3 regions of the Kitasatospora sp. NPDC004723 genome follow, and region 3 is predicted to be linked to each of the others. Evidence: riboswitches for the same ligand, from Rfam matches in the RefSeq annotation. Region 3 holds a riboswitch; each other region holds the start of a gene.

Region 1 (6,955 bases), on a different contig from region 3:
GTGGAGTTCCCGCTGGTTTTCGGCGACGTGGTCGCCAGCCGGCCGGGCGCGATCGCCGTGCTGACCGTGCGCAACCTGCTGCTGCTGGCCGCCACCGGGCTGTCCTGCGTGCGGCTGTGGCGCTCCACCCGGCGCACCGAGCCGCTCCCGGAGACCGTGGTGATGACCCGCCCGGAGCCGGTGCCGGCGGCCGCGTTCTCGGTCCGCCCGGGCATCGCGTACGAGCAGGACCTGCTGGACGGCATCGAGCGGCCGGCCGCCGCGCCTCGCGAGCGGCGCCAGGGAGCGCGGCCCTAGTCAGGCCGCCAGCGCCCGGAGCTCGGCCTGCCAGAGGCCGGTGAACTCGGCCAGGCCGAGGCCGAGCCGGTCCCGGAGCAGCCCGTCCAGCCAGGCCCGCCGGTCCGCGCCCGGGCCCGCCGCGCCGACCGCCCGGTAGAGCTCCACCAGCCGCCGCGGCCCGTACCGGCGGGCGATCAGGTCGCAGGCCAGCCAGGCCTGCTCGTAGACCTGCGCGAGGCCTTCGCCGCCGGCCGTGAAGGCGGCGTCCTCGGGCAGCGTGGCGGGCAGCCGCCCGGCGGCGACGTCCCGGGCCAGCTCCGGGGCGAGCTGCCGGGCCGGGCGGCCCGCGTCGTGGTAGCCGGTCCAGTCGGCGACGCCCTCGGAGAGCCAAAGCGGCGTCCAGGCGCTGGTGTCGGCCCGGGTCGCCACGTGCACCGCCTCGTGGGTGACCACCACCTGGCAGCCGAAGTCGCTCAGGCCCGGGTAGGTGTCCGGATTGACCAGGACCCGGTCGGCCGGGGCGTTCAGCGGCGCGCCGGGCGCGGCCACGGTGACCGCGGCCATGCCGGACCAGCCGGACCGCTCCTCCGCCAGCAGCCGGGTGAACTGCTCACCGGTGGCGGGCAGTTCCAGCAGCAGCCGGCCGGCCCAGGCGGTGCCCCAGAGGGCCTCCACGGCGGTCACCGCCCGGTCGCCGACGGCGGCGAGCCCGGCGAGGGCGGCAGGGGCGGACGCGCCCGAGGCGTCCGCCCCGAGCACGCCGAGCACCAGACAGCGGGCGCCGGCCGCGGCCCGCACGGCGCCGAGGTCCCACAGCGGCGGCGGCCCGCCCGCGCCCTCCTCGCGTTCGACCCGCCAGCCGGCGGCGGACCGGGCCAGGACCAGCCGGCGCGGGTGGACCACCGGCAGGCGGTCGTACCCGGTCACCTCGACGGTCAGCTCGGCGGTGGCGGCGCACCGGCCGGCCGGGTCCACCGGGCCGAGCAGCAGGTTCCGGTACCCGGCCCGCAGCGGCAGCTCCGGCGGTCCCGCGGTCAGCGCCCGGGCCCGCCCGTCGAGCAGCGCCAGGACGTCGGCGTGCTCGTCCGAGGCCGCGGCGGCGGGCCGCGCCGGACCGGCCCCGGGCAGCGAGAGCTGGGCCAGCCCGCCGGCCGCGAGCAGCAGGGCGGTGCGCCGCGACGGCAGGCGGCCGACGGCGGGATCCGGGCGGCTCAGAGCCGGATCACCCCCGCGACCGGCATCGTGCCGACGCTCTCGTAGCGGACCTTGGCACCCGGGTAGGGGGCATGCACGACCACCCCGCCGCCGGCGTACATCCCGACGTGGTGCATGTCCCGGTAGAAGATCACCAGGTCTCCCGGCCGCGCTTCGGAGAGGCTGACCCGCTGCCCGGCGTACGCCTGGGCCTGCGAGGTGCGCGGCAGGGTCACTCCGGCCTGCCGCCAGCTCCAGTACATCAGACCGGAGCAGTCGAACGCCTTGGGCCCGGCGGATCCGTAGACGTAGGGCGAACCGATCATCCGCACCGCGGCGGCCAGCGCGGCGGCGCCGCGTTCGGAGGCGGGCGGGGTGCTGCCGAGGTCCAGCCGGTCGGTGCCGCGGGTGACGCGCTGCTCGGCGTCCCGGGCGTCCTGCGCGGCGAGCCGGGCGCGCTCGGCGGTGCCGAGGCTGTTGAGCAGCCGCTGCGCCGTGGCGAGCCGCTGCTGGATCTGCTGCTTGCTCTCGGCCAGCGCCTTGCGGGTCTGCTCCAGCTCGGCGAGCTTGGCGGTGGCCTCGGCCCGGCGCTGGTCGAGCACCCGCTGACGGCCCACCACCTCGTGCAGGGTCTCGTTCTGTCGCTCGGCGGCCTGGTCGAGGGTGCGGGCCCGGGAGAGGTAGCCCTCCGGATCGGTGGAGAGCATCAGCTGGACGGTACGGGTCATCCCGCCGCCGCGGTACTCGGCGCCGGCCACGGTGGCGAGGTCGCCGCGCAGCCGGTTGAGCTCGTCCTGGGCGACGGCGATCTGCTGCTGCAGCGTCCCGGTCTCGTACTGGAGCTTCTGCTGGGCCTCCTGGGCGGCGTTGAAGCGCTCCGAGGCCTGCTCGGCCTCGTCGTAGAGCTGCTCCACCTGGGCCTTGACGTCCTTGCGGTCGGCCGGGCCGTCCGGCGAGCCGGGCGCGGCCTGGGCGCAGCCGCCCGTCGCCACGCCGAGCGCGGTGGTGGCCGCCGCGGTGAACACCAGCGCCCGGGCGAGCGCGTGCGCACCTGACAGCGGGGAACGGCGGTGCACGGCCATGCGACGTCGGCTCCGATCCTGGGCCCGGCCCGCCGCCGCGCCGGGACGGGCGGCGGTCGAAGCGGGCGTCCGGTGGCAGACGTTAGCGAGTCCGGGCAACCGATTCCAAACCCCTCCGAACCCGAATATTCGGACACTAATCGGACGTCAGATCGGTTCGCGGACCGAGCGCCCCGTCGGGCCGGGGAAAGCCGCGGGCCCGGTCCCCCGCGCGGGGGACCGGGCCCGAGGAGCCTGCCGACCGTGGGTCAGAGGCGCACGATGGTGTTGACCGGCATGTTGGAGGCCGACTCGTAGCGGACCGACGCGCCCGGCTTCGGGGCGTGGATGACCTGGCCGCCGCCCACGTAGATGCCCACGTGGTGGCGGTCGCCGTAGAAGATCACCAGGTCGCCGGGCTGGGCCTTGGAGATGTCCGACCCGATCTGGGTACCGGCGGTCGCCTGCGCCTGCGAGGTGCGCGGCAGCGACACGCCCGCCTGGGCGTACGCCCAGCCGGTGAGGCCCGAGCAGTCGAAGGAGTTGGGGCCGGTGGCGCCGTAGACGTACGGCGAGCCGAGCTTGCTCTCGGCGGCGGCGATCGCGGCGGCGGCACGCGAGCCGTTGGCGGCGGGCGCGGCCGGCTTGGCGGCCTCGGCGGCCGGGGCCGACGCGGTCGAGGAGCTCGACGAGCCGGAGGAGCTCGATGAACCCGAGGACGGCGCGCTCAGGTTGCTGCGGTTGTTGTCCCGGGAGGCGCGCTCGGCGTCGGCCTTCTCCTTGGCGGCCTTGGCGGCCTCGGCCTTGGCGGCGTCCGCCTTCGCCTTCGCCTCGGCGGCGGCCTTCTCCTCGGCCGCGCGGATGGCCTGACGCTCCTGCTCGGTGAGCGTGTTGAGCAGGTCCTGGGCCTTCTGCAGCTTGCCCTGGACCTCCTCCTTGGAGGACTTCAGCTGCTGGGTGGTGGCCTCCAGCTCGCCGAGCTTGGCCTGGGTCTCGGTGCGGTCCTGGTCGAGCCTGCGCTGCTGCTCCTGGAGCTCCTTCAGCGCGCCGGACTGGGTGGAGCCGGCCTGGTTCAGGGCGTCGGCCTGGCTGAGGAAGTTGTCCGGGCTGGCGGAGAGCATCAGCTGGACGGTCTGCGAGATGCCGCCCGTGCGGTACTGCTCGCCGGCGATCTCGGAGAGACCACCCTGCGCCTCGATCACCGAGGCCTGCTGACGGGCCACCTTGTCCTGCAGCTCGGCGACCTGCTTCTGCAGCTCCTGCTGCTTGGCCTGGGCGCCGTTGTACTTCTCGGTGGCGACCTCGGCCTGCTCGTTGAGCTGGTCGACCTGCTCCTTGACCTGGTCCTTGGTCGGCGCCGGGTCGGCGTGGGCGCCGGACTGCGCGGAGAGGGCGACGGCAGCGGCGGCGACCCCGGTCAGGATCGAGACACGGGCGCGGCCGGCGGGCTTGGGACGACGATGGGACGCCACGAAGGCGGACTCCTTCTTCCTCATCCGCCTACCGGGTGAGCTGACGGGTTCGGGCGGAAGCGTGCCCTACGACGCCTCACCCGCCGCTCGCGCGGCCGGCCTGGCGCCGATTCACCCCGGAGGAACGTGGTTCCCCGGCTCCGCTCCACAGCGGGCCCCCCGACTGCTGGGTCCTCACTCGAACGGGCGACCCGAAGGCCCCGTCCCACTGCTTCGCGAACTCGGCGGCGAACCCCGCCGCCACCCAGGCTGGGTGATCGACTGTGCGTGGTTCGAGTCACGACCCTAGTAACAGATCCGTGATCCGTTCAAATCCTTGTCAGAAAAAAGCCGGAAGAATGCCCAAGTTCTTTTGTGAATATGACCGACCGTGACCAACCATCCACGTCCGGCTGATCATTTTCCGTCAGACGGTCGAACGGGTGGGCGAAACGCCAACGCCACCCCCGTGCGGAGGTGGCGCTGATCACAGGGGCCCTCGGCGGGCGCCCCGGGCGTGTCGTGCCGGTCCGTCAGACCCGGCGGATCGTGTTGATCTTCATGGCGTCGGCCTTCATCACCTTCACCACGTCACCGGTGTGCGGCGCGTGCACCACCATGCCGTTGCCGATGTACATGCCGACGTGGCTGCGGTCGTCGCGGTAGATGATCAGGTCGCCCGGCTGGGCCTCGGCCAGCGACGGCACCCGGGAGCCGTAGTTGCCCTGCGCCTGCGAGGTGCGCGGCAGCGAGACGCCGGCCTTCCCGTACGCCCAGACCATCAGGCCGGAGCAGTCGAAGGTGCTCGGGCCGGTGGCACCCCAGACGTACGGCGAGCCCTGCTTGCCCATCGCGTTGGAGACCGCGGCGCCGGCCATGCCGCTGGCCTGCGGCAGGCTGCCCAGGTCGGTGCGCTCGTTGCCGCGCGAGGCGCGGTCGGCCTGCTGCTGCGCCGTCTTCAGCGCGGCGCGGTCGGCGGCGCTCAGCGAGTTCAGCAGGTCCTGGGCTTCCTTGAGCTTCTTGTTGACCTCGGCCTTGGACTGGTTCAGGTCCTTGGTGGTGGTGTCCAGCGAGGCCAGGACGGCGGCGGCCTCGGTCTTCTGCTGGTCGAGCCGGCGCTGCTGGTCCTGCAGGCCCTTGAGCGCCTCGGCCTGGCTGGAGCTGGCCTGCTGCACGCTGGAGGCCTTGTCCAGGTAGCCGGACGGGTCCGAGGAGAGCATCAGCTGGACGGACGGGTCGATGCCGCCGGTGCGGTACTGCTCGCCCGCCACCTCGGACAGCCCGGCCTGAAGCTGGGTCATCTGCTCCTGGCCGCGGGCCACCTGGTCCTGCAGCTGGTCGGCCTGCTTGCGCAGCTGGTCGGCGCGCTCCTTGGCGCCGTTGTACCGCTCGGTGGCCTGCTCGGCCTCCTCCTGCAGCTGGTCGATCTGCGCCTTGACGTCGTCCTTCTTGGGCGACGGGCTGGGCGCGGCGTGGGCGGCGACCTGGGCGGAGAGAGCGACCGCGGTCGCAGCGGCAGCGGTGAGCACGGAGACCCGCGCGCGGCTCGGCTGCTTGGGACGGCGGTGGGAGGCCAAGGGACCGGCTCCTTCTTCCAATGGCCTCACCCGAACGGGTGAGAATCCGGAAAATAGGTTTGACGCCAGACCCTAGTGAAGATCCACGATTCGCGCCACTCCCCCGATCGCGTGAACCCGCGCCGCCGATCTGACTTCACAGAACTCGCACAACATTGCCATCAGGGCGCTGACCAGCCGTCATGCCGGCCTGCTCGCGCCCGGGGGCGGTTACGGCCGGGCCAGCCGGTTCAGCAGCAGGACCGATGCGACGGGGCGCGCGCCGGCCTTCCGCACGCCCTCCGCGACCTCCCGGTCGGTGGAGACCACCACCACCGGGCGCCCCTGCGGCTCCGCCCGGACCAGTCGGCGGATCAGCTCGTCCGCCGTCTCCCCGGTCCGGCTGAACCGCACCCGCACCCCGCGCGGCGGCGCCATGATCACCGGCACGTCCAGGTCCTGGCCGTCGAACACACAGGTGACCTCCGCCTGGGTGCGCTGCGCCAGCATCGCCAGCCCGCCCAGCAGCCGGATCCGCTGCTGCTCCAGCGGCAGCGTCGGATAGCCCGTCTTGGTCACGTTGTAGCCGTCCACCACCAGATGGACCTGCGGGATCGCCAGCAGCTGGTCCAGCAGCGCCGGATCGTCCTCGGCCAGGCCGCGCCGCGCCACGTCGTGCGGCGAGGCCGAGCCCGGCTCCACCGCCTCCACCAGGTCCGCCGGGCGGATCTGGGACACCGGCAGCGCCAGCTCCCGCTGGAGCCCCTGCGCCGACTGCAGCACGGTGTCCAGCAGCAGCCGCAGCCGCATGTCCTCGACGCCGCGCCCCTCACGGGCCGACCGGCGCCCCTGCTCGGCGGCGTTCTCCAGCTCCGTGACCCGGTGCCGCAGCCGGCGCGCCTCGCTCTCCGCCGTGTTCCGCTCGGCCGCCGCCTGCGCCCTGACCGCCTCCAGCTCGGCGGCCACCTTACGGGTCTCCGCCTGCGCCCTCCGGGTGTCGCTCTCCAGCGACCGCAGCCTGCGGCGCAGCGAATCCGCCTCCCGGCGGACGTCCTCCGACTCGGCCCGCTGGCGGTCCAGGTCGGCGCGCGCCGCCGAGCGCACCTCGGCCAGCTCGGCCTGCAGCTTCTCCACCAGCCGGGCCGCCTCGGCCGCCGCGCCCTCGGCACCCGCCCGCTCGGCCTCCTCGCCGGCCTCGGCGACCAGCCGGCTCCACCCCGCGGAGCGCACCAGGTAGGCGGCCGCCGCGACGTCCATCGGGTCCGCGGCGCCCGGCACGGTGCCCGACTCCAGGGCCCTGACCAGGTCCGGCTGGCCCAGTCGCAGCCGCTCCGCTATCCGCGACCGGAAGGCCGGCTCCGCCTCCAGCGCCGCCGCCAGCGCGGTCGCCGCGTACTTGGCCCGGCGCGCGGGG
Region 2 (6,955 bases), on a different contig from region 3:
CAGGAACGGCGCCACCACGAGGCCCTGCCGGAGTACCGGCTGCTCGCGGCCACCGCCGAGGGCGGGCCGCACGGGCGGCGGGCGCTGGAACCGCGCTACCGGGCCGCCGAGTGCCTCGAACAGCTGGGGCGGGGCGCGGAGGCGCTCGCCGAGTTCCAGTCCCTGCACGCGGTGTGGCCGGAGAGCGAACCGGAGCGGCTGCTGGACCTCCGGGAGCGGATCGGCGTGCTGCTGGCCTCGCTCGGCGAGACGGAGGCGGCCTGGTCGTGGCTGCTCCAGCTGCTCTTCGACCGCGAACGCCGCGAGGGGCCCCACCACCCGGCCGTCCGCCGTCTGCGCCGGACCCTCGACACCCTCCAGCCCCACCGCACCGCCGCCACCCCCTGGCCCCCGCAGGGCTGACCGGGGGCGAGCGAAGGGCGGGGCCGCACGGGCGGGGCACGCGCCGGGCAGGCCGCGGCGGGCGCACAAACCGGGGGGCGGGGCCGCGGGCCGGGCGGGTAGGTTCGGGGTGTGACGACGAATCCCCCGGGTGCGAAGCTGATCCTCCTCATCACCACCCACCGGGTGGCCCCCGGTCTGCTCTCCTGGCCCGCCTGGGAGGCGCTGCGGTCGGCCGGCCGGGTGCTCGCCGCCGACCCCGACCACCCGCAGCTGCCCGCTGTGACGCAGGCCGGCGTCGAGGTCCGGATCGTGACCCCCGGCTCCGCCCCCGCGCTGGCCCGGCTGCTCACCGGGGCCCCGGCCGAGCTGCCCGCCACCGCCGGCCCGACGGTCTGGCTGGGCAGCCCGGACGGCGACCCCGGGCTGACCGACGCGCTGGCCCGCCTCGCCGTCGAGCACGCCGGCGAGGTGCCGGAGATCGAGGTGCTGCCCGGCTCCTACGACCTGCCGGGCGCGCGGCTGCTGGACCTGGTCTCCGTGATGGACCGGCTCCGCTCGCCGGGCGGCTGCCCGTGGGACGCCGAGCAGACCCACGCCAGCCTGGTGAAGTACCTGGTCGAGGAGGCCTACGAGCTGGTCGAGGCGATCGAGGAGGGGGACCGCGACATGCTCCGCGAGGAGCTGGGCGACGTCCTGCTCCAGGTCTTCTTCCACTCCCGGATCGCCGAGGAGCACCCCACCGGCGCCTTCTCGATCGACGACGTGGCGGGCGACATCGTCGACAAGCTGATGTACCGCCACCCGCACGTGTTCGGCGACGCCGAGGCGAGCGGTCCGGCCGAGGTGGAGGCCAGCTGGGAGGCGCTCAAGGCGGCCGAGAAGTCGGAGCGCGAATCGGTGCTGGACGGCGTGCCGGCCGGGCTGCCCTCGCTCGCGTACGCGGCGAAGCTGGTGTCCCGGGTGCGCCGGGCCGGATTCGCGGGCGTGCCGGACGAGCCCTACGAGCTGCCCGCCGACCTCACGGCGGAGTCGGCGGGCCGGCTGCTGCTCGCGGTGGCGCAGCGCGCGCACGACGCCGGGGTCGACGTCGACGCCGCCCTGCGGGCCGCGGCCCGCGGCTACCGGGACGCGGTGCGCGCCGCCGAGGGCCTGAAGCCGGAGGAGTAGCGGTCACGCCCCCGGGCGCCCCACCCCGAACGGCCCCACCCGGACGGCGGCGCCTCAGACGGCGGCGACGTCCTCCACCGGACGGCGCTGCGCCGGGACGACGACCTCGCCGATCGCCTCGCCGACCAGGGCGACGAGTTCGGCGAGCCGCTCCAGGTCGAGGTGGTCGGGCAGGTCGGAGAGGGAGACGATCCGCTCGCCGTCCGGCCCGGCCACGCAGAACAGGTCGATCGGGCCCAGGTGCTTCTCGGCGGTGTCGACCAGCGCGGCGACGTCACTGGGGCGGCGGACGTCGCCGCAGACGCCGACGACCGGGCAGCCCGGCCGGTCGAGCTCGGTGGCGAGGTCCTCGGCGACCCCGGCCTGCTGGTCGGCGATCAGCACGCCGGCGGCGCCCGCCGCGGTGAAGCGGCGGGCGAGGTCCGCCCCCGACCCGCCGGCGAGGACGGTGATCACGACGACCGAACCGGTGACCCGCATGGCCTTGCTCCTCCCTGTGGGCGGCTCCGCACCGTCGCCCACGGACATCTTGCGGAGGATCGTAGGCAGGTCCTGACCCTCCGCAACAGGAATTACCCCTCAGGTGACCAGGCTCACGCCTGCCACGCGGAAGGGCTTCGCCCGGTGCCCCGAGAGCCCGTGTGCACGCCGTGCGGTCACCGGGACACGCCCGGGATACCGTCGACCCATGCCAGCTCAGCCCGCCTCCGCCCGTCCGCCCCTGTTCACCTGGGAGTTCGCCGCCGATCCGTACCCCGCGTACGCGTGGCTGCGCGAGCACGAGCCGGTGCACCGGACCACCCTGCCGAGCGGGGTCGAGGCGTGGCTGGTCACGCGGTACGCGGACGCCCGGCAGGCGCTCGCGGACAGCCGGCTCTCCAAGAACCCGGTGCACCACAGCGAGCAGGCCCACCGCACCGGCCGGGTCGGCATCCCGGGCGAGCGCCAGGCCGATCTGATGACGCACCTGCTGAACATCGACCCGCCGGACCACACCCGGCTGCGCCGGCTGGTGTCCAAGGCGTTCACGCCGCGCCGGGTGGCGGCCTTCGAGCCGCGGGTGCAGCAGCTGACCGACCGGCTGATCGACGGCTTCGCGGCGCGCGGCTCGGCCGACCTCATCCACGAGTTCGCCTTCCCGCTCCCCATCTACGCGATCTGCGACCTGCTCGGGGTGCCGGCCGAGGACCAGGACGACTTCCGGGACTGGGCCGGGATGATGATCCGTCACGGCGGCGGCCGGCGCGGCGGGGTGGGGCGCGCGGTGAAGCGGATGCGGGCGTACCTGGCCGAGCTGATCCACCGCAAGCGGGCCGACCTCGGCGACGACCTGATCTCGGGGCTGATCCGGGCCAGCGACCACGGCGAGCACCTGACCGAGAACGAGGCGGCGGCGATGGCCTTCATCCTCCTGTTCGCCGGTTTCGAGACGACGGTCAACCTGATCGGCAACGGCGTGTACGCGCTGCTGCGCAACCCGGGCCAGCGGGCCCTGCTCCAGGAGTCCGTCGGGCGTGGCGAGAGCGCGCTGCTGGAGACCGGGATCGAGGAACTCCTGCGCTACGACGGGCCGGTGGAGCTGGCCACCTGGCGGTTCGCGACCAGTCCGCTGACCATCGGCGGGGTGGCGATCCCGGTCGGCGACCCGGTGCTGGTGGTGCTCGCGGCGGCGGACCGGGACCCGGCGCGGTTCGCCCACGAGAACACCCTGGACCTGGCCCGCGCGGACAACCCGCACCTGGGTTTCGGGCACGGCATCCACTACTGCATCGGCGCGCCGCTGGCGCGGCTGGAGGGGCGGGCCGCGCTGGCCACCCTGCTGACCCGGCTGCCGGACCTGCGGCTGGCCGCCGACCCCGACGACCTGCGCTGGCGCGGCGGTCTGATCATGCGTGGACTCCGTGAGCTTCCGGTGGAATTCACGCCGGAGAAAGCGCAGCTCGGAGCGGTTCCGGAGGCCGGTTCGGGGAGCTGACGAACCGGCACAACCGGCTGATGGGGACTCTCCGTTGCCCACTTTCAGGGGGTCTGAACCATCCTCAATCCGGACATACCGCCTCGGTTGGTAGGCAATCAATCACATGACGTGATGTTGATGTGATATCTGCGATATGAGCTTGTGATTGCTCTGAAGATCTGTCTACTCTCCGTGGAGTTCGCAGCTGCGAGCCCCGTGCGCGGAACGCCGAGTCCTGCCCGCCGCACCACGGGAAACCGATCAGAACCCTGGGCAGGGGCGGGGGACCCAGGTTTTGCGCCGTCTCCCACGGCTAGGGGTGAAGCCGCCTCCGCGCGGCCGGGCCACCTCCCGGTCCGAACCCGACAGCTCACCTCGCAGGCGTGCGGAGAGGGACCTCTTCATGCTGTTCGTTGGAACCGGTCGTCACCGTCGCCGTACCCAGGCCGAGAAGGCCATCGCCGTCGCCGGTGTCGCCGGCGTCGGGCTGGCGATGCCCATCCTGAGCGCCACCGGCGCCTCCGCCGCCCCGGCCTCCACCTGGGACGCGGTCGCCCAGTGCGAGAGCGGCGGCAACTGGAGCATCAACACCGGCAACGGCTTCTACGGCGGCCTCCAGTTCACCTCCAGCACCTGGAAGGCGTACGGCGGCACCGCCTACGCGCCGCAGGCCAACCAGGCCTCGAAGGGGCAGCAGATCTCGGTCGCCGAGAAGGTCCTCGCCTCGCAGGGCCCGGGCGCCTGGCCGGTCTGCTCCCAGAAGGCGGGCCTGACCAAGGGCGGCGCCCCGGCGGCGGTCGACACCTCGACGGACGCCAAGCCGGCCGCCCCGAAGCCGCAGGCCCAGCAGCAGACCCCGAAGCCCGCCGCCCCGAAGCCGGCCGCCACGCCGCAGGCCCAGCCGCAGCAGCAGGCCGCCAAGCCGCAGGCCCGCCAGTACGCGCCGCAGAGCGCCCAGCAGACCCAGCAGGCCCCGCAGCAGACCCAGCAGCAGGCCCCGCAGGCGCCGGCCTTCTCCGGCAAGGCCGGCTGGGACGCCGACGCCAAGGTGTACTGGTACCAGAACAACGGCGCCTGGTACTGGACCAGCCACCAGAGCGTCTACCAGCAGTACGCCGGCCAGCCGGCCGCCCAGCCCGTCCAGAGCGCCCCCGCCGCGCAGCAGCAGCAGTCGGCCGGCCAGGGCTACACCGTCCGGTCCGGCGACACGCTCGCCGGGATCGCCACCACCCAGGGCGTCTCCGGCGGCTGGCAGGCGCTGTACGACGGCAACCGCGGCACCGTCGGCGGCGACCCGAACCTGATCGTCCCGGGCCAGGTCCTGACCCTCGGCTGACGGCCGGTCCGATCCCGCGGACGGACGGAGGGGGCCGATCGGTCCCCTTCGTCCGCATCCGGGCCCCGCAGGTCGGGCAACCAGGTGAACTACCGGTGGGTAGCACGGCCACACGCTGAGACGGAACCGAGGTCGACGTGGCCCGGACAGCCCGTGCGGTTAGGCTCTGGTCGTAACGACTCCGCAATCGTCCGGCCGACTGCACCCCACCGTCAGCCGAACCTGCTTCCGCTAGGAGATGCCTCGTGCCGTCCATCGATGTCGTCGTCGCTCGTGAGATTCTCGACTCGCGCGGCAACCCCACGGTCGAGGTCGAGGTCGGCCTCGACGACGGCAGCACCGGCCGTGCCGCCGTCCCGTCGGGTGCTTCCACCGGTGCCTTCGAGGCGCTGGAGCTCCGCGACGGTGACAAGAACCGCTACTTCGGCAAGGGCGTGGAGAAGGCCGTCCTGGCCGTCATCGAGCAGATCGGCCCCGAGCTGGTCGGCTACGACGCCACCGAGCAGCGCCTGATCGACCAGGCCATGCTCGACCTGGACGCCACCCCGGACAAGTCCTCGCTCGGCGCCAACGCCATCCTGGGCGTCTCGCTGGCCGTCGCGCACGCCGCCTCCGAGGCCAGCGACCTGCCGCTGTTCCGCTACCTGGGCGGCCCGAACGCGCACGTCCTGCCGGTCCCGATGATGAACATCCTCAACGGCGGCTCGCACGCGGACTCCAACGTCGACATCCAGGAGTTCATGATCGCCCCGATCGGCGCGGAGTCCTTCTCCGAGGCCGTCCGCTGGGGCGTCGAGGTCTACCACACCCTCAAGGGCGTGCTGAAGGAGCGCGGTCTGTCGACCGGCCTGGGCGACGAGGGCGGCTTCGCCCCGAACCTGGACTCCAACCGCGAGGCCCTGGACCTCATCGTCGAGGCCATCCAGAAGGCCGGCTACGTGCCGGGCAAGGACGTCGCGCTGGCCCTGGACGTCGCCTCCTCCGAGTTCTACGAGGACGGCGCCTACCAGTTCGAGGGCAAGGGGCTCTCCTCCGCCGAGCTCATCGAGTACTACGCCGGCCTGGTCGCCGCCTACCCGCTGGTCTCCATTGAGGACCCGCTGGACGAGTCGGACTGGGACGGCTGGAAGGCCATGACCGAGAAGCTGGGCGACAAGGTCCAGCTGGTCGGCGACGACCTGTTCGTCACCAACCCGGCCCGTCTGGCCCGCGGCATCGAGACCGGCACCGCCAACGCGCTGCTGGTGAAGGTCAACCAGATCGGCTCGCTGACCGAGACCCTGGACGCCGTCGAGCTGGCCCAGCGCAACGGCTACCGCTGCATGATGTCGCACCGCTCCGGCGAGACCGAGGACGTCACCATCGCCGACCTGGCCGTCGCCACCAACTGCGGCCAGATCAAGACCGGCGCCCCGGCCCGCTCCGAGCGCGTCGCCAAGTACAACCAGCTGCTGCGCATCGAGGAGATCCTCGACGACGCCGCCGAGTACGCCGGCCGCGGCGCGTTCCCGCGGTTCAAGCACGAGGGCTGAGCCCGACCTGCGGCGCCCGGCCGGTATCGCCGGGACGCCAGGTAGCGCACGCCTGACCGGTGCCCCGCCGTTCACCCCGTAGGGTGGACGGCGGGGCACCGTCGCGACCAGGAGGGGACACCGCAGATGGCAGGCTGGAGGATCCCGGGCTTGGCGGCCCGGCCTCGGTTCACGAGCCGGGCGACCGTCCTCGTCCTGGTGCTCTGCTCCCTGGTGGCGATCCTCGCTTACCCGACCCGGCAGTTCATCTCGCAGCGTTCGGAGATCTCGGCGCAGCGCGCCCGGGCTGAGCACGCCCGGCAGCAGGTCGAGCAGCTGCGCCGGGAGAAGGCCCGCTGGCAGGACCCGGAGTACGTCAAGGCGCAGGCCCGCACCCGGCTGCACTACGCGATGCCGGGGGAGACCCCGTACATCGCGGTGGACCCGGCGGCCCAGGACGCGGCGAAGTCCGCGCTGGGCGCTCCGGCGCCCGCGGCGGGCCCGGCGGCCGGTCCGGCCGAGGCGGCCCGGCCCTGGTACGCCAGCGTCTGGGACTCCGTGGACGCCGCCGCCGCACCCCTGGCCGCTCCCGCGCCGGTG
Region 3 (6,955 bases):
GCCGGCTGGTCCGGGCCAGCGTGGCCGCCGGATCGTGCCCGTCGGTGGCGTACGCGCGCAGCCCGCTGCGCAGCTGGCCCATCACCGCCGTGGCCTCGGCGTTGTGGCCCTGGACGTCGCCGATCACCAGGCCGATCCGGCCGTCCGGCAGCCGCAGCAGGTCGTACCAGTCGCCGCCGATCTGCATGCCCTCGGTGCTCGGCAGGTAGCGGGCGGCGGTGGCGATCCCGGGCAGCCGGGGCAGACTGCGCGGCAGCATCGCGCGCTGCAGCTCGGTGGCCCGGTGGTGGTGGGTGTCGTAGAGGCGGGCCCGTTCCAGGGACTGCGCGAGGATGCCCGCGAAGGCGGAGTAGAGGGTGCGGTCCTCGCGGCTGAAGATCCGCTCGGTGGCGAAGGTGATCAGGCAGGAGCCGACCTGCCGGCCGGAGGCGACCAGCGGCAGCACCGCCCACGCGGCCGGGGCGAGCGGGCCGCAGCCCCCGGTGTCCGGCTCCCGAGGCCGTTCGCGCTCCGGGGCCCGGACGCGTCCCCGTCCGCGCCGGGCCGGCTCGCTGAACAGCGGGGTCGAGCGGGCCAGCGCGCGCTGCATCACGCCCTCCGACAGGTCGGCCAGCCGGGTCAGCTCGGTGCGCCGGGGGCCGCCGTAGACGGTGTGCGCGACGGGCAGCAGCCGGCCCTCGTCGACCAGGTCCAGCACGATGCTGGCCGCGCCGAAGGCGGGGCGGGCGACGTCGGTCACGGCCGTGGTGACGTCCCGGACGGTGATCGCCCGGGACAGCGTCCGGGTGAGCGCCAGCAGCAGCGCCGAACGGGCCCCGGCGGCGGACGTCCCCTCGGCGGCCCCGTCGGCGTTCCCGGCGTTCCCGGTGCTCCCGTCCGACCGCCTCCGGCGTCCGGTGCGGCGTTCGTCGGGGGCGCGGCCGTGGTCGAGATCGGCGATCAGCCCGGAGATCCGGACCGGACGGCGGTGCACGTCCAGCATGACCTCGCCGGTCTCCTCGATCCGGATCACCCCGCCGCCCAGGCGCGGCACCCGGTAGCGGATCCGGTACGGGCCGCCGGTGGAGAGCGCCTCGGCGAGCGCGGCCTGGACGTCCGGCAGGTCCTCGGGGTGGACGACGAGGTCGAGGTCGGGCGCGGGGGCGGGGCCGCCGTCCGCCGGTGCGGGCCGGCCGACCAGCCGCAGCGCCTGGGCGTCCCAGTGGGTCTCGCCGGTGACCAGATCGCGCTCGAAGGCGCCGTGCCCGGCGGCGCGCACGGCGAGCGAGAGCAGCGGGTGGGCCGTCCCGGCGGCCGGGTCGCCGCCCGGGCCGGGGCCGGGGCGCACCCCGTTCGCCGCGCCGCCGGTGCGCGGCGCCCGAGGTGCGCCGGCGTGCTCCAGCAGGTGGGCCAGCCGGTGCGCGCAGGCGTCCGCGAGGGTCTCCAGCACGTCCAGGTCGCGTCGCGGGACGATCCCCCGGTGGGCGAGCGCGAGGACGAGCACGCCGATCGGCCGCTCGTCGACGACCATCGGCAGGGCGACGATGGCGACCATCCCGGTGCCCATGCCGGCGTTGCGGTTGGGGTAGTCGACGCTGGTGCGCTCGGGGCTCAGCAGATAGGGGCGGCGCAGCTTCAGCGCCATCGCGGCGGGCAGCTCACTGGCCGGGTCGACCACGCTGTAGCGCTCGTGGGCCCAGTCGGGCAGGCCGTGGGAGGCGGTGAGCCGGAGCATGCCGCCGGGATCCAGCAGGTAGAGCGCCGAGCCCTCGCCGGTGATCCAGCCGGGGCCCTCGGCGAGCACGGTGCCGAGCAGTTCGGCGGCGCTGGTGCAGCCGAGCAGTAATCGGACGCAGCGCATGGCACTGCGCGCGGTGGGGCTGCTGCGCGGGTCCACGGGACGGCCGGCCTCTCCGGTTCCTTATGGGGCAGTTAATTCTTAATACCTTATTTCTTAAGCGAGTGAGGCGTGGGGTGAACGGCGCTCTCCGTGGTGCCCGATCGGCGGGTGTACGGCAAGCGGACAGCCGTGTACGGGCAGCGGGGCGGCCGGGGTACGGGCACCCCCTCCGGGTCCGGTACCCTTCTCCGTACGACGTGCCGCCGTACAGGCGGGTCGGACGGTACGGGGCTATAGCTCAGACGGTTAGAGCGCTTCCCTGATAAGGAAGAGGCCACAGGTTCAAGTCCTGTTAGCCCCACACCACCCCGAAGGGACCGGAGCGATCCCGCTCCGGTCCCTTCGGCGTTCCCCGGCCCCCCCGGCCGGCGCCGCTCAGGGGCGGGGCCAGCCGCGCAGGCCGGCGGTCAGCACGGTGATCATGCGCTCCTGGGTCTCCCCGAGGTCCTCGGCGAGCTGGAAGGCGCCGCCGGTCGACAGCGCGGCGAAGCCGTGGGCCAGCGAGCGGAAGGTGCGGGCGGCGTGGATCGCCTCGGAGCCCTCCAGCCCGTACTCGCGCAGCACCGCGACGATCACCCCGACCAGCCGGCCCGCCGCCACGGCCAGGTCCGCGTCCGGCTGCGGCGCCTGCGGCAGGGCGGCGTAGCGGTGCGGGCGCTCGGTGGCGTACGCGTGGTACGACCGCAGGACGGCGGCGACCGCGGCGTCCCCGCTGCGGCCGAGCGCGGCCTCGGCGAGCCGGTCGGCCAGTTCCTCGGTCACCCGGACGGCCACCAGCCGGCGCAGTTCGGCCAGGCCGCCGCTGACGTGCTTGTACAGCGAGGGGGTGGCGACCCCGGCGCGGGCGGCCACGGCGGCCAGGGTGAGGGCCTCGGGGCCCTGCTCGTCGATGAGGGCGAGGGCGTGGCCGACGACCTGCTCGGGGGTCAGTCCGACTCGGGGCACAGCGGTTCTCCTAGCGGGGGGGGCGGGGCGGGACGGCCAGTGGTGCTCAGGCCAGGTCGGCGAGGAAGGGCAGCAGGGCGTCGGCGGTCGCCCGCGGGTGGTCGGCCATCGGGTAGTGGCCCGCGCCCTCGATCATCACCTTGCGCGCGTTCAGCGCGGCGGCCTGCCGGTCGGCGACCAGCTCCGGCTTCGAGAAGTCGGGGTCCTCGGCGCCCATCACCACCAGCGCCGGGCAGCGCACGGCGGCGGTCCAGCCGGTCGGCGCCGAGTCGCCGCGCACATAGCCGCGGGTGGCGGTCCGGCGGCCCGGGGTGCGCATCGCGGCGACCAGCCCGGCCACGTACTCCTCGTGGTCGGCCGGCTTGGGGCCCGGGTAGGCGGCCTTGCGGTGGTAGAGGCCCCAGAACGCGGGCGAGCGCACCAGCAGCGCGCCCATCGCGCCGACCACCAGACGCTGCAGCGCGCCCGGCGGCACGTTCTCGACGAAGGCGTCGATCAGGACGATGCCGGCGACCCGCTCGGGGGCGTCCCCGGCGGCCTTGACGACGCTGGCGCCGGTGTAGGAGTTGCCCGCCAGCACCGCCCGGTCGATGCCCAGGTGGTCCAGCAGGGCGAGGACGTCACCGGCGATCGCGGCGGGGGAGTAGTCGTCCCACAGGATCGAGGACTCGCCGAAGCCGCGCAGGTCCATGGTGATCACCCGGCGGCCGGCGGCGGCCAGCAGCGGGCGCAGGTGGCGGTAGGCGGCCCGGCTGTCGAGCATCCCGGGGAGCAGGACGACCGGGGCGCCCTCGCCGCGCTCGGTGTCGTCGAAGGCGATCCGGCCGCCGGGCAGGTCGAGGTGGCGGGTGACGGGGGCGAGGGTGCCGTTCATGGGGAGCCTCCTGGGGCGGGATCGTCGGCGACGTGCCGATAGCCATAAAGCTAAGGCTAATAGCCTTAGCCGTCAAGCTATCGACCGTTCTCCGTGCGACCGGTCCCGCCGGCGGGGCCGGTCAGACGCCTTCCACCTTGAACGGGTCGTGCTCGGTCAGCAGCTTGTCCAGCCGCGCCTGGTCGACCCGGGTCACCAGCTCGGAGGTCTCCTGCCGGTCCCGGACCACCTTGGAGAGGGTGAACGTCGAGGTGATCGTGTAGAGCAGGCCGAGGGCGAGGAACGCCCGGGTCCACGGCTCCACCGGGAGGAAGGCGATCCCGACGCCGAGGGCGGTGCCGGAGAGGGCGAAGGACAGCACGGCCTGGATGTAGTACGCAGGCGTGGTGCGGGACTGCATCGGTGCGCTCATGGCGTCAGGATGGCCGCGCGGCGCCCGGCCGCACATGAGTAGGCGTACTCAAGTGAGGGGCCGTTCGTTGACGTCCTGACACGTTCGGTAGTGTCAGTTGTCATCAAACGTCCCAAATCGCCCACCGGACCGCGTGGTGTCCGGTCCGTATCGGTCGTCACCAACGGATGGCTTGGAATCGGGGGCCTCTCGGATTAACGTTTGATAACGCAGCGCGGTCGCAACGCCGTACCCAGACGGCACCGTGCGCCGTCGCCTAATCCCGCCGGCCGGCCTTCGGGCAGGCCAGGGAGCCGGGGAACCACGTTCCTTGGGGTGAATCGGCCAGGCTCAGGCCCGGCCGTAGGAGACCTTCCTGCTCCGAACCCGTCAGCTAACCCGGTAGGCGCGAAGGAAGGAAAGGAGCGCGCCTCCGTGGCGTCGACGCATACCCCGGCACACCCGTCCGGTTCCTCGGCCGGTACCCAGCTGCTCGACCACCCCGGCCCGTTCACCGGGCAGGGCCCGTTCGGCGGCCCCGCCGACGAGACCGCTCCGCCGGCCGCCGAGACCAGCCGGCACCGGATGCCCCGGCAGGGCCGCGGCACCGCTCCGCTGCTCGGCGTCACCGCCGTCGCCGCCACCCTGGGCGCCACCGGCTTCGCCTCCGCCACCCCGGCCGCCGCTCCCGCTGTCGAGACGCCCGACGAACTGCCGGTCGCGCTCTCCGCCGACCCCGGCCTCGCGCTCGCCGCCCGCATCCAGCAGCAGGCCGACAGCCAGCGCACCGCGGCCGAGGAGAACGCCCGCGTCCAGGCCGCCCAGGAGGCCGAGGCCAAGCGCGCCGCCCAGGTCGCCCAGCAGGAGGAGGCCAAGCGGGTCGCCGAGGAGGCCGAGAAGGCCAAGCTCGCCGCCATCAAGCTGCCGGTGCGGGACTACAACCTCTCCGCCCACTACGGCCAGAGCGCCCGCTACTGGGCCCACCTGCACACCGGCCTGGACTTCGCCGCCGGCACCGGCACCCCGGTCTACGCGGTCGGCCAGGGCACCATCACCTCGGCCGGCTGGGCCGGCGCCTACGGCTACCGGATCGTCGAGACCCTGCCCGACGGCACCGAGATCTGGTACTGCCACCTCTCCTCGATCATCAAGGGCTCGGGCAAGGTCGTCCCCGGCCAGCAGATCGGCAAGGTCGGCGCGACCGGCAACGTCACCGGCCCGCACCTGCACGTCGAGGTCCGCCCGGGCGGCGGCGCCCCCGTCGACCCGGAGAGCTGGTTCGAGCAGCGCGGCGTCACCCCCTGACGCCGCCCCGGACACCCTGAGCACCCCGCCCCGCCGGACGCGATCCGGCGGGGCGGGGTGCTGTCGGGGATCAGCAGGTGACGGGCGCGGTGACGGTCGCGGCCGTCCCGTAGCCCCAGGTGGTGGTCGTGAGGGTGGCCGTGACGGTGGAGCCGCACGGCGCGGTGGCCGCCAGGTAGCCGAAGCCGCGCCCGCCGGGCGGGAGGATGCCGCTCCCGGTGTCGGTGCCGAGCGAGGCACCGCCGACGACGCCGAGGGTCAGGGTGTACGAGGCGGACTGCGCGGTCCAGTCGGAACGGGTCGGCGAGGTGTAGCCGCCGGCCGTCACGCCGGTGCCGTCGATCGTGACGCAGACCTGGCTCCGGAGTACACCGACGGGGCCGTCGGCACAGGTGGTGGTCGAGGTGGTCGTGGTGCTCGCTGTCGTGCCGGTGGTCTGCGCGGTGGCCTGGGCGGCACCCGCGACACCGAGCGAGGACAGCGCGGTACCGGCCGCCAGGACTGCGACGAAACGCTTCATCAGGGTTTTTCTCCTTCGAAAACGGTGGCAGGAGGAGCCGTGGAGCGCGTGTGATATGTCACGCTTCACATGTCGGATGATTCCACCGCACCCGATCCATCACTCCTGACCGGCCCCGAATCCCTTGAGGAGTACCGGAATTGACCTCTCGGTGGCTCGAATCCACGGTCGTGCCCTGCCGTCGCTACTCCGCCTCGGGTCCCTCGTACCCCTCCGGCCCCTCAGGCCCCTCCGACCCCTCAGGCCCCTCGAATCCCTCGAATCCCTCGGGGTCCTCCGCCGGCTCCAGCCCGGCCAGGTAGGCGTCGATCTCCGCCTGCCCCGGCTCCGGCGCCAGCTCCGGGAACTCCTCCACCAGCAGCCGCGGCAGCCCCGGCACCGTCCACCCGCCGGCCAGCTCCAGCGCGGCCTCGACCGCGGCCTCCTCGAACGCCCCGAAGTCCCCGGCCAGCTCCTGCGGCATCGGCCGGCCCAGCGCCGTCAGCTCCGCCAGGTTCCGGTAGCTGCGCTGCATCAGCCCCTGCTCCAGCAGCCGCCGCGCGCCGTCGGTGGCCATCCCGACCGCCAGCGCCCGGGTCCCGCCGTCCCAGCCCCCGTCGTCCACCGGGTCCAGCTGCCCGTCCGCCTCCAGCGCCGCGAAGGCCGCCGACCGCTCCTGCGGCGCCAGCTCCCGGAACCCCTCCAGCCAGGCCCGCACCGCAGCCTCGTCGCCGGTGTCCACCCCGTCCGCGCGCAGCAGCAGCGTGTACAGCCGGGGCCAGGTCACCAGGTCCGCCCGGCGCAGCAGCCCGGCCGCCACCTCGCCCTGCCACTCGGCCTCGGCGTGCAGCCGCTCCTGCCGCTTGGCGTTCAGCCGCTTCGCCGCCCGCTGGTGGTCGACCAGCAGCCGCACCGCCGCGCCGTACGCCAGCGGGTCCTGTCCCGGCTCCGGCTGGACGTACAGGTACAGCCGCTCGTACAGCAGGTGCTCCACCGCGGCGGAGGTCAGTTCGGGCCAGCCGTCGTGCATCCTGCCCCCGCCCAGCTCCAGCAGCGCCAGCA

What was found. Region 3 has a riboswitch for cyclic di-AMP ahead of ABZW10_RS19135 (peptidoglycan DD-metalloendopeptidase family protein). Riboswitches for the same ligand answer to the same signal wherever they lie in the genome.
Region 1: linked by a shared signal. The riboswitch ahead of ABZW10_RS08640 (NlpC/P60 family protein) and the one ahead of ABZW10_RS19135 (peptidoglycan DD-metalloendopeptidase family protein) in region 3 are both predicted to bind cyclic di-AMP.
Region 2: linked by a shared signal. The riboswitch ahead of ABZW10_RS37220 (transglycosylase family protein) and the one ahead of ABZW10_RS19135 (peptidoglycan DD-metalloendopeptidase family protein) in region 3 are both predicted to bind cyclic di-AMP.

What each region holds. Positions count from the first base shown of each region.
Region 1 covers NZ_JBEXJT010000005.1:142,519-149,473, forward strand. The annotation lists gene ABZW10_RS08625 (glycosyltransferase family 87 protein) at 1-297, shown strand, start outside; gene ABZW10_RS08630 (hypothetical protein) at 298-1,254, opposite strand; gene ABZW10_RS08635 (NlpC/P60 family protein) at 1,491-2,555, opposite strand; gene ABZW10_RS08640 (NlpC/P60 family protein) at 2,804-4,006, opposite strand; cyclic di-AMP (ydaO/yuaA leader) riboswitch at 4,017-4,173, opposite strand; gene ABZW10_RS08645 (NlpC/P60 family protein) at 4,519-5,562, opposite strand; gene ABZW10_RS08650 (NYN domain-containing protein) at 5,773-6,955, opposite strand, start outside.
Region 2 covers NZ_JBEXJT010000073.1:6,802-13,756, reverse strand. The annotation lists gene ABZW10_RS37240 (serine/threonine-protein kinase) at 1-402, shown strand, start outside; gene ABZW10_RS37235 (MazG family protein) at 514-1,551, shown strand; gene ABZW10_RS37230 (SDR family NAD(P)-dependent oxidoreductase) at 1,606-2,031, opposite strand; gene ABZW10_RS37225 (cytochrome P450) at 2,240-3,526, shown strand; cyclic di-AMP (ydaO/yuaA leader) riboswitch at 3,763-3,906, shown strand; gene ABZW10_RS37220 (transglycosylase family protein) at 3,912-4,844, shown strand; gene eno (phosphopyruvate hydratase) at 5,090-6,376, shown strand; gene ABZW10_RS37210 (septum formation initiator family protein) at 6,527-6,955, shown strand, end outside.
Region 3 covers NZ_JBEXJT010000018.1:23,102-30,056, reverse strand. The annotation lists gene ABZW10_RS19160 (SpoIIE family protein phosphatase) at 1-1,876, opposite strand, end outside; tRNA gene ABZW10_RS19155 (tRNA-Ile) at 2,107-2,180, shown strand; gene ABZW10_RS19150 (TetR-like C-terminal domain-containing protein) at 2,255-2,824, opposite strand; gene ABZW10_RS19145 (alpha/beta hydrolase) at 2,871-3,698, opposite strand; gene ABZW10_RS19140 (YiaA/YiaB family inner membrane protein) at 3,820-4,110, opposite strand; cyclic di-AMP (ydaO/yuaA leader) riboswitch at 4,354-4,512, shown strand; gene ABZW10_RS19135 (peptidoglycan DD-metalloendopeptidase family protein) at 4,525-5,394, shown strand; gene ABZW10_RS19130 (hypothetical protein) at 5,465-5,914, opposite strand; gene ABZW10_RS19125 (hypothetical protein) at 6,099-6,955, opposite strand, start outside.